3 regions of the Aliivibrio sp. S2TY2 genome follow, and region 1 is predicted to be linked to each of the others. Evidence: riboswitches for the same ligand, from Rfam matches in the RefSeq annotation. Region 1 holds a riboswitch; each other region holds the start of a gene.
What was found. A riboswitch is a leader RNA that binds a small molecule or an ion and turns the genes downstream of it on or off. The one in region 1 is predicted to bind thiamine pyrophosphate.

Region 1 (3,282 bases):
AGGGAACGCAAACATCGCAGTCTCACTTCAATTCCGTACACAAAAGATAAGAGATGTTCCACGTGAAACACCCCTTACTATCTCGTTATTCAGCTTCTACCGCTGGATGATAAAGTTCAGAACCTGACGCTTTAAACTCTTCTGATTTCTGACGCATTCCCTCTAGAGGATCATCAATCATGTTGATCTCAATCGCTTGGTCTAATGCGACTTGATCGATATCTTTAGCGTACTCACGAACCTCTTGTGAGATTTTCATTGAACAGAATTTAGGCCCACACATTGAACAGAAATGAGCGACTTTGCCCGACTCTTGCGGTAAGGTTTCATCGTGATATTCACGTGCAGTGATAGGATCTAGTGATAGATTAAACTGGTCTTCCCAGCGGAATTCAAAACGAGCTTTTGATAATGCGTTATCACGAATTTGTGCCCCCGGATGGCCTTTGGCTAAGTCACCTGCATGAGCGGCTAACTTATAAGTTATTAATCCCGTTTTAACATCGTCTTTGTTTGGTAATCCTAAATGTTCTTTTGGCGTTACATAACACAACATGGCACAGCCATACCAACCAATCATGGCAGCACCAATACCTGAAGTAATGTGATCATACCCAGGTGCAATATCTGTCGTTAATGGACCTAATGTATAGAATGGTGCTTCATGACAATGTTTAAGTTGCTCGTCCATGTTCTCTTTAATCATGTGCATAGGAACATGGCCGGGGCCTTCGATAATGACTTGAACATCGTAATCCCACGCAACTTTAGTTAACTCGCCTAACGTTCTTAATTCAGCAAATTGCGCTTCGTCATTAGCGTCAGCAATAGAGCCCGGACGCAATCCATCACCCAAGGATAAGGCTACATCGTATTTAGCACAGATTTCACAGATCTCACGGAAATGGGTATATAGGAAACTTTCTTGGTGATGAGCCAAACACCACTTCGCAATGATTGAGCCACCGCGCGAAACAATCCCGGTTACGCGTTTTGCTGTCATTGGTACATAACGAAGCAGTAAACCTGCGTGAATGGTAAAGTAATCGACGCCCTGTTCTGCCTGCTCGATTAAGGTATCTCGCATCACTTCCCAATTAAGATTTTCGGCTACACCGTTTACTTTTTCTAGCGCTTGGTACATAGGAACCGTGCCAATTGGGACAGGGCTATTACGTAGAATCCACTCACGGGTTTCATGAATATTTCGGCCCGTAGATAAATCCATAACCGTATCACCGCCCCAACGCGTTGACCAAACTAGCTTCTCCACTTCTTCTTCAATCGATGAGCTCACTGACGAGTTACCAATATTGGCGTTAACTTTTATTAAGAAATTACGGCCGATAATCATTGGTTCTGCTTCTGGATGGTTTATGTTTGATGGGATAATTGCGCGCCCTTCAGCAACCTCTTTACGCACAAATTCAGGTGTGATTTCTTTTGGTAAGTTAGCTCCAAAACTATGTCCAGGGTGTTGATGGTTTAACTGCTCATCAGCGAATTTCTGGCGACCCATATTTTCACGGATAGCTATATATTCCATTTCAGGTGTGATTATTCCCTGACGCGCATAATGCAGTTGAGTAACACATTGACCTTGTTTAGCGCGACGAATCGTTGGGAGGTTTCCATAACGAAGTTCATCAAGGGTTTCATCCGCTAAACGCTCTTGCGAATAAACGGAACTAACGCCATCAAGCAACTCGGTATCATTTCGCTCTTCAATCCAACGCTCACGAAGTTTTGGTAATCCTTGGTATACATCGATATCGTAGCTTGGATCGGTATACACACCCGAAGTGTCATAAACTTGAATCGGCTCATTAGGCTCAAGAATTGGCGTTTCTTTAGTTCCACCAACTAAGCTATCTGCCAGTGAAATTTCACGCATAGGTACGCGGATATCAGGGCGAGATCCTTCAATATAAACTTTTTTTGAGTTTGGGTATGGTTGAACCGATAAAGATTCAATATTAGTTTTAGCATCTAAACGTGCTTGTTTGCGACTTGACGACATAGCAAAATTCCTTGATAAAAATAGAATAATTGCTTGTCGGATTTGAGTTGTAGAAAGAGGTTCTTAGTATGAGATACAACGAGAGTAAGCCTGCGTATTTATATGCGATGAATTAAACAAATAAACTAAAGCTAAAATTCAGCTGCGATTTATCATTAAATAATTCGATTAGTGGCTAACATACTAAGATAAAAATTATCTCTTGTTCCCTTCGCAGGTATTAGCCTGATCAGGTTCTACGGATCCCGCAATGCGGTCTCAGCTCGTACTTTAAAAAGCACTAAGCACTCCGACAAGTTTCTTTCAGATCTTTGAATCAAAATCTGAACGTCTTCGGAGTATAAAGAAAGTATGCAAGAAATGAAATGGAAGAGAAAAAAGTTATCAAGTGGTTGGCTGAGTTTGTGAGTGAACGCATATTGAGCTTTGTATGTAACAATTCATATTGAACCTTGTGTGCTTCGTAGCAAAAAACCACCTTTGTCATCCGCAGCTCTTACACCACCAAATACAATGTTCTTTTTTGTGGAGAAGCACATTAGGTTCTAAACACACCATCATTACATATTAAACCTTGTGTGCTTCGCAGCAAAAAACCACCTTTGTCATCCGTAGATCTTACATCTACAAATACAGTGTTCTTTTTTGTGGAGAAGCACATTAGGTTCTAATCTAGATAAACCACCATGTTTCACGTGAAACTATTTGTCCTTTTTAGTTAGCTTATTCGCTAAATGTTTTAACCATGAAGAATTATATTCACGATATGACCCAATTTTATTAGAGCCATCATGATCACGTCCATGCACTAATGTTTTAGACACCGCAACGCGTTGTGAAGAATAAATACCCGTATGGCCACTAAAGTAATACGCGGTATAACACGCTAAGGCAAAGTAAGGTAAGTAATCCGCACCAAACAACTCAACCCCCATTATCGTACACGCTAATGGCGTATTGGTTGCCGCAGCAAATACGGCTAAGAAACCTAATGCTGCAAACAAATCAACTGGAGCACCCAAAACCCAAGCAAGGAAATTACCCAAAGTCGCACCAACAAAGAACAGAGGTGTTACCTCACCACCTTTATACCCTGCCGCTAATGTGATCGCCGTTAAGAGTAGTTTTAAAATCCAACTATACCACTCAGCACCACCAGCACTGAATGCCGAAGTAATACTCACTCCACCATCACGACTTGGATAAACACCAATACCAATGTAATCGTAATTACCAATTAACTGCGTAATGGCAATAACCAT
Region 2 (3,282 bases), on a different contig from region 1:
CACGTACGCTTGTATTGAATAATCTAGAGTTTGATCATGCGGATATCTTTGATGATCTTGCTGCTATTCAGCGCCAATTTCATCACTTAATTCGAACGGTTCCAAGTACAGGCCGTATTTTTGCACCAAAACAAGATAAACCACTTGAGCAAGTATTAGAGCTGGGATGCTGGAGTGAGCTTGAATTTACAGGCGAAGATGGTCAGTGGAAGGCAATAAAGCTAGAAAAAGATGGCAGTGTATTTGACGTTTATTTTGAAGGCGAGAAAGTTGGACAAGTTAATTGGGATTTAGTCGGTGATCATAATGTGAGTAATGCATTGATGGTTATCGCTTCTGCTCGCCATGTTGGTGTTACTCCTGATTTAGCCTGTGAAGCGTTAGGTAAGTTTATTAATACTAAACGTCGTCTAGAGTTTAAAGGTGAGGTTAATGGGGTGACGGTTTATGATGATTTTGCTCATCACCCAACAGCGATTGATCTAACGCTAGGTGGCCTACGTAATAAAGTGGGTGATAAGAAGATTATCGCGGTATTAGAACCACGTTCAAGTACCATGAAACTCGGTGTACACAAAGATACATTAGCGGCCTCTTTACATGCGGCTGATGCGGTTTATCTTTTCCAACCAGACAATATTTCTTGGTCTGTTGATGAGGTTGCACAACAATGCGCTCAACCTGCTTATACCCATAATAACATCGATATTTTTGTTGATATGATTGTGGCCGAAGCACAGCCGGGCGATCAAATATTGGTAATGAGTAACGGTGGTTTTGAAGGCATTCACGGAAAATTACTTGAGAAGTTAAACTAACAATGAAATCTGAAAAGAGAGCGATTACTTTAGCAATGACAGGCGCATCTGGTGCGCCCTATGGTCTACGCTTGCTTGAATGTTTATTAGCGGCAGATTATCACGTTTATTTTTTAATATCGTCAGCGGCTCGTGTTGTGATGGCGACAGAACATAGTTTGAAGCTCCCAAGCGGCCCTGATGCAATGAAAGCAGCGTTAGTTGAACACTTAGGTTGTAATGCAGATAACTTAACCGTTTGTGGCAAAGAGGATTGGTTCTCACCAGTGGCTTCAGGTTCTGCCGCACCAAAACAAATGATAGTGTGTCCATGCTCGGCAGGGAGTGTGGCATCAATTGCTCATGGTATTTCAGATAACTTAATAGAGCGTGCTGCGGATGTGGTGTTAAAAGAGCGAGGGCAGTTAATTCTAGTTGTTCGCGAAACGCCATTTTCTACATTACACCTAGAGAATATGTTAAAGCTATCTCAAATGGGTGCGACGATCATGCCGGCAGCCCCAGGTTTTTATCATCAGCCTCAATCAATAGAAGACTTAGTTGATTTTATGGTGGCGAGAATTTTGGACCACCTTGGGGTTGAACAAGGATTAGTTCCACGTTGGGGATACGATCACCGTTGATATAATCAATATGCTTAGAGAAAACCTCTGGCTCATTGCTTGATTCACACATACAATATCGCTTCTCATCGGGGAGCAATAGATATCGGCTTATTTAAGTTGGTATTCGCTGAGATTAGTAAGGGTTGGATAATGCTTACTTAAACCCGTACTACCTGACTCAGATAATGCTGGCGTAGGGATTGAGATGACATCCTCTTAGAGAATATCACCTTAATTCTGTGCCGCTCAAAAGGATGTAAGCGCACACAATGAACACTCTTTCTATTTCCTCTCCTCTTAAATTATTACCAAGTGTCTTAGCGATGGCTACGGCAACTTCTTTTGCTGTTTCAGCAGCAGAAACCAAAACGTTAACTGTTTATACCTATGACTCTTTTGCGGCTGATTGGGGCCCGGGCCCAACGGTTGAAGCGGCTTTTGAAGCGCAATGTGGCTGTGATTTAAACTTGGTTGCACTTGATGACGGAGTGTCTATTTTAAATCGTCTTCGATTAGAAGGGAAAAATGCCAAAGCAGATATCGTCTTAGGGTTAGATAACAACTTAATGGCAGAAGCGAAAGCAACAGGGTTATTAGCTCAGCATCAAGTAAATACAGATTCAGTGACTTTACCGGGAGGTTGGAATGACACTACGTTCGTTCCTTATGATTTTGGTTACTTTGCGTTTGTTTATAATAAAGAAAAAGTAGCAAATCCGCCTAAAAGCTTAAAAGAGTTAGTCGAGCAGCGTGATGATCTAAAAGTGATTTATCAAGATCCTAGAACATCAACACCGGGCCAAGGTTTATTACTTTGGATGAAATCGGTTTATGGAGATGAAGCACCACAAGCGTGGAAGCAGCTAGCGAAAAAAACCGTTACTGTTACAAAAGGGTGGTCTGAAGCCTACAGCATGTTCTTAGAGGGGGAGTCTGATTTAGTTCTCTCTTATACCACATCTCCAGCGTATCACTTGATTGCAGAAAAAGATGACAAGTTTACAGCGGCTGATTTTTCAGAAGGGCACTACACTCAAGTTGAAGTAGCGGCTAAAGTAAAAAATACTAAAAATAATGCACTGGCGGATGAGTTCTTAGCGTTTATTTTAAGTGATAAATTCCAATCAGCAATGCCAACTGGAAACTGGATGTATCCTGTGACTGATGTTGCATTACCTCAAGGTTTCGATAGTCTGACGGTGCCTAGTAAAGCCTTATCATTTAATTCTCAAGAGATCTCGCAACAACGTAAATCATGGATCCGAGAGTGGCAACACGCTCTAACATTTTAATTTGATATAAGGAGTACAGATGTGCTCCTTTCTTTTGGCAATGATGAAAAAAAAATCTTCTTATAATTCTGTTCCTCTATTGGGATATGTAATCGCAATTGTCATTATTGGCTTTGTTGGTGGGGCGATAAGCGCTCTATTTTTAGAATCGCCAAGTTTGGATTTGAGCTTAATTTGGTCTGATCGTTATTATCGCTACATTACTCAGTTCAGCTTATACCAAGCATTTCTCTCTGCTTTATTAAGCATTAGTTTGGCTATTCCTACTGCATATGCGTTATCACGCCGTCAGTTTAAAGGACGAAGCCTTTTACTTAAGCTTTGTGCAACTACGCTTGTGCTTCCTGCATTAGTGGGTGTTTTTGGCTTACTCTCTATTTATGGCAATAGCGGTTTAATCTCCGATTTATTTCAGTGGTTTGGTTACTCCTTACCATTTTCTATCTATGGCCTTAATGGCATTTTACTCGCACATGTTTTTTTCAATTATCCTTTTGCGACTCGTTTATTTTTACAAAGTTTAGATTCGATCCCCACAGAGCAGCATCAGTTAGCGGCGCATTTAGG
Region 3 (3,282 bases), on a different contig from region 1:
AAACGCATCCCGAGTAAAGCCTACTGGGAAACAGAGCCATTTAACTTTATGAGCTTTCAACCGTTGCACAATGAGAATGACAAACCGCTGCAACACATCCGAATGGATAAGGCGATGCAATTCTTGTTAGGGGATAAATTAGTATGAGTGAGTTAAAAAAACAGCGTATCTTTCAAGCCTCGTCTCAAGAGTTAGAGCAAGATATCGAAACCCTTGATAACCTTCAAACTCAAAAGCTATTTGAAGAGAATGTTAAATTTGTTCCTCAAGCTATCGAAGAAGAGGAATTGGATGGTGTGGATATTGAAACGCCATTAATCAAAAAGAAAACCCATTGGAGTATTAAAACATTAATTGGTGGTTTCCTTGGTTTAACGGTATGGCAAAGTGTTGATCATGTGATTACTGCCATTCAATCGGCTGATTTCTTATCGCTGGGCTGGGCTGGGTTAATTAGTCTGGCGGCTGTTATGGGAGTGACAGCGATTGGTCGTGAATTATGGATATTACATAAGCTTAAAAACCGAGCAGAAGTTCAACAGCAAGTGACTGAATTAGTCGAAGGTAATGGTATTGGGCAAGCCAAATCGTTTTGTGAAGATTTAGCGAACAAGGGCTCAACAGCAAAAACAGCTGAGTATACTCGTTGGCAAAACAGCATTGAATCTCATCACAATAACGCTGAAGTATTTGAAATGTATGACAGCATGGTGGTAGCTGAGCAAGATAAACGCGCAAGAGCTTTAATCAGTAGACACGCAGGTGAGTCAGCATTAATGGTGGCATTAAGCCCATTAGCTGTCGTTGATATGTTACTGGTTGCATGGCGTAACATTCGATTAATCGAGCAAGTTTCTCAAGTGTACGGAGTAGAGCTTGGTTACTGGGGACGTTTACGTTTGTTTAAAATGGTTTTGCAAAACATGGCTTTTGCCGGGGCAACAGAAATGGCGACCGATGTTGGTGTGGATATGTTATCAACGGGGTTGGCAGGCAAGCTCTCTACTCGTGCAGCACAAGGATTGGGGATTGGTTTATTAACGGCTCGTTTTGGATTAAGAACCATGAGTTTAATGCGTCCATTACCGTGGCAAATCGGTGAAGCTCCAAAGCTCTCGGATATGCGTAAAACTATCGTTAGTCAATTAGCGTCTAAATTGGGTTCTCAGCATAAAAATTAACCCATACAGATAACATTATTATAAAAATCATATTATCTCAAAATTAATTAGTGATAGTATGACCTCATTAGTCGGGGAGCCAATAGGCTGAGATCGCAATAGCGAACCCGTTGAACCTGATTCAGTTAGTACTGACGTAGGGAACTAATGGTCCTCTTGACTCGATCGCCTCTGATCCGTTTCTTTAGGTGAGATCTTGCGTACCAACGTAGAGATATTCTCATTCGACTGTTTTTCCTGAGCGTTAGTTAGGGAAAATAATTATGTCTACATTCGTTACTACAGCACCTTTGGCATCACCTGTTTTAAATAAGTTATCTACTATTACTCCTATTGTATTAACTATTGCAGGGTCTGATAGTGGTGGTGGCGCAGGGATCCAAGCTGATATTAAAGCCATCTCAGCAACTGGAGGCTATGCGTGCTCTGTTATTACCGCATTAACGGCTCAAAACACCCAAGGCGTTACGGGCATTTATTCAATCAGCAGTGAATTTGTAGAACAGCAGCTTGATGCCGTTTTCTCTGATCTAAATGTGATTGCCGTTAAAGTCGGAATGTTAAGTGATTCTGATGTTATTCATTCTGTCGCAAAAAAAATCAAACAATATTCTCCTCAATACGTGGTGGTTGATCCTGTAATGGTAGCCACCAGTGGCGATTTGCTACTTCAGGCATCTGCTATTGATAGCCTTAAATCTGAACTTCTTCCTCTTGCTGATGTGATCACACCAAATCTTCCTGAAGCTTCGGCATTAATTGGGGTTAAAGTTCCTAAAAATGAAGGTGAAATGACAGCCATCATTGATGAACTTCGTCAATTAGGTGCAAAATCAGTGTTACTAAAAGGAGGGCATTTAGAGGAAAGTACCAATAGTACGGATTTATTTATTGGTGCCGATTCCGTTGAGCGTTTGTCGACGGCACGTATTAATACTCATAATACACACGGGACAGGTTGCACTCTATCTTCAGCTATTGCATCTTATTTAGCTCAAGGTTATACGCTGGATGCTGCGGTTAGGCTAGGTAAGCAATATATCACCCAAGCAATTGTTCATGCAGATGAGTTAACTATTGGGAAAGGGTATGGACCAGTTAATCATTTCTTTGATAGAAATAAAGCAATTTAAATTATATAAATTCAATAGGTTGTCTGCTGTTGTACGAGGTGCTGTTGGCGGTTTTTCTTCTGTTGGGCTTTCATCTCATACATACGTTTATCTGAGTTTATAAGTGCTTCTTCTAGTCCTTCTCTTGTTGTTGATTCTATGCCATACGCAAAGGAAATTTGTTCATTCTCTAGCTGTTTACAAACACTGTTAATAAACGGCATTGAGCGATCTTTATGAGTGATGACAACAAATTCATCTCCTCCAACTCGAAGAGCCATTTCTTGCTTAATGCATGAGTTTCTCAGCACCTGAGCAAATCGAATAATCATTAGATCTCCTACTTGATGCCCTTTTAAATCATTAACTTTTTTCAAGTCATTTAGATCAAAATAAATAAGATCAAATGCATCTAATTCGATTTCAGAGAGTTTTCTTCTGTTATATAAATTAGTCAGTTCATCTTTCATGTTTTGTTTAGCCAATCTTTTCATCATATGAGTAATGCCAATAGCGATGAGTAGAAAAGCAATAAATAGAGAACCGTCGTCCAATAAAGTATCGATGATTTCGAACTTATCAGCGTGATATTCTATTTGAGGGAATTCTGTTAGTAGGTCATAAGCTTTATTAAATAGTAAAAGTGCGCCACCAGCAGTCAGAAAAGCATAAGGTGTTAAAAACTGGTAGGCCGTTAGATAGATATAGACTAATAAAATAAGTGTTAAACCTTCAAACCAAAGATCAGAAGCTGACTCAAAACCGATAACGTCATAGAGAAATGCGCAGAGAGCAAGAAGCGAAGAAAGAATAGCAACCGCAATTCGTGGCGTTGTTTTGTTCTGCATTATATTCATCCAGAGTTAATGGGACGTCATTCAGATAAGGTACTTAATTTTCAGATAAAAATAAATAGCCCTAAAGAAATAAATTAGAAGCATACGACTAAAATATAAGCAATTATGTATTAATAAGCCACTATCTCTAAT

Region 2: another riboswitch for thiamine pyrophosphate. It lies ahead of thiB (thiamine ABC transporter substrate binding subunit); the one in region 1 lies ahead of thiC (phosphomethylpyrimidine synthase ThiC).
Region 3: another riboswitch for thiamine pyrophosphate. It lies ahead of thiD (bifunctional hydroxymethylpyrimidine kinase/phosphomethylpyrimidine kinase); the one in region 1 lies ahead of thiC (phosphomethylpyrimidine synthase ThiC).

The regions. Positions count from the first base shown of each region.
Region 1 is NZ_JARACS010000004.1:77,215-80,496, reverse strand. It holds partial or broken gene thiE (thiamine phosphate synthase) at 1-18, opposite strand, end outside; gene thiC (phosphomethylpyrimidine synthase ThiC) at 86-2,020, opposite strand; TPP riboswitch at 2,210-2,322, opposite strand; gene PVK63_RS08530 (voltage-gated chloride channel family protein) at 2,722-3,282, opposite strand, start outside.
Region 2 is NZ_JARACS010000016.1:15,999-19,280, forward strand. It holds gene mpl (UDP-N-acetylmuramate:L-alanyl-gamma-D-glutamyl-meso-diaminopimelate ligase) at 1-818, shown strand, start outside; gene PVK63_RS17905 (flavin prenyltransferase UbiX) at 821-1,441, shown strand; TPP riboswitch at 1,501-1,640, shown strand; gene thiB (thiamine ABC transporter substrate binding subunit) at 1,693-2,715, shown strand; gene thiP (thiamine/thiamine pyrophosphate ABC transporter permease ThiP) at 2,735-3,282, shown strand, end outside.
Region 3 is NZ_JARACS010000005.1:239,192-242,473, forward strand. It holds gene PVK63_RS10685 (YcjX family protein) at 1-147, shown strand, start outside; gene PVK63_RS10690 (YcjF family protein) at 144-1,181, shown strand; TPP riboswitch at 1,244-1,341, shown strand; gene thiD (bifunctional hydroxymethylpyrimidine kinase/phosphomethylpyrimidine kinase) at 1,445-2,314, shown strand; gene PVK63_RS10700 (GGDEF domain-containing protein) at 2,326-3,141, opposite strand.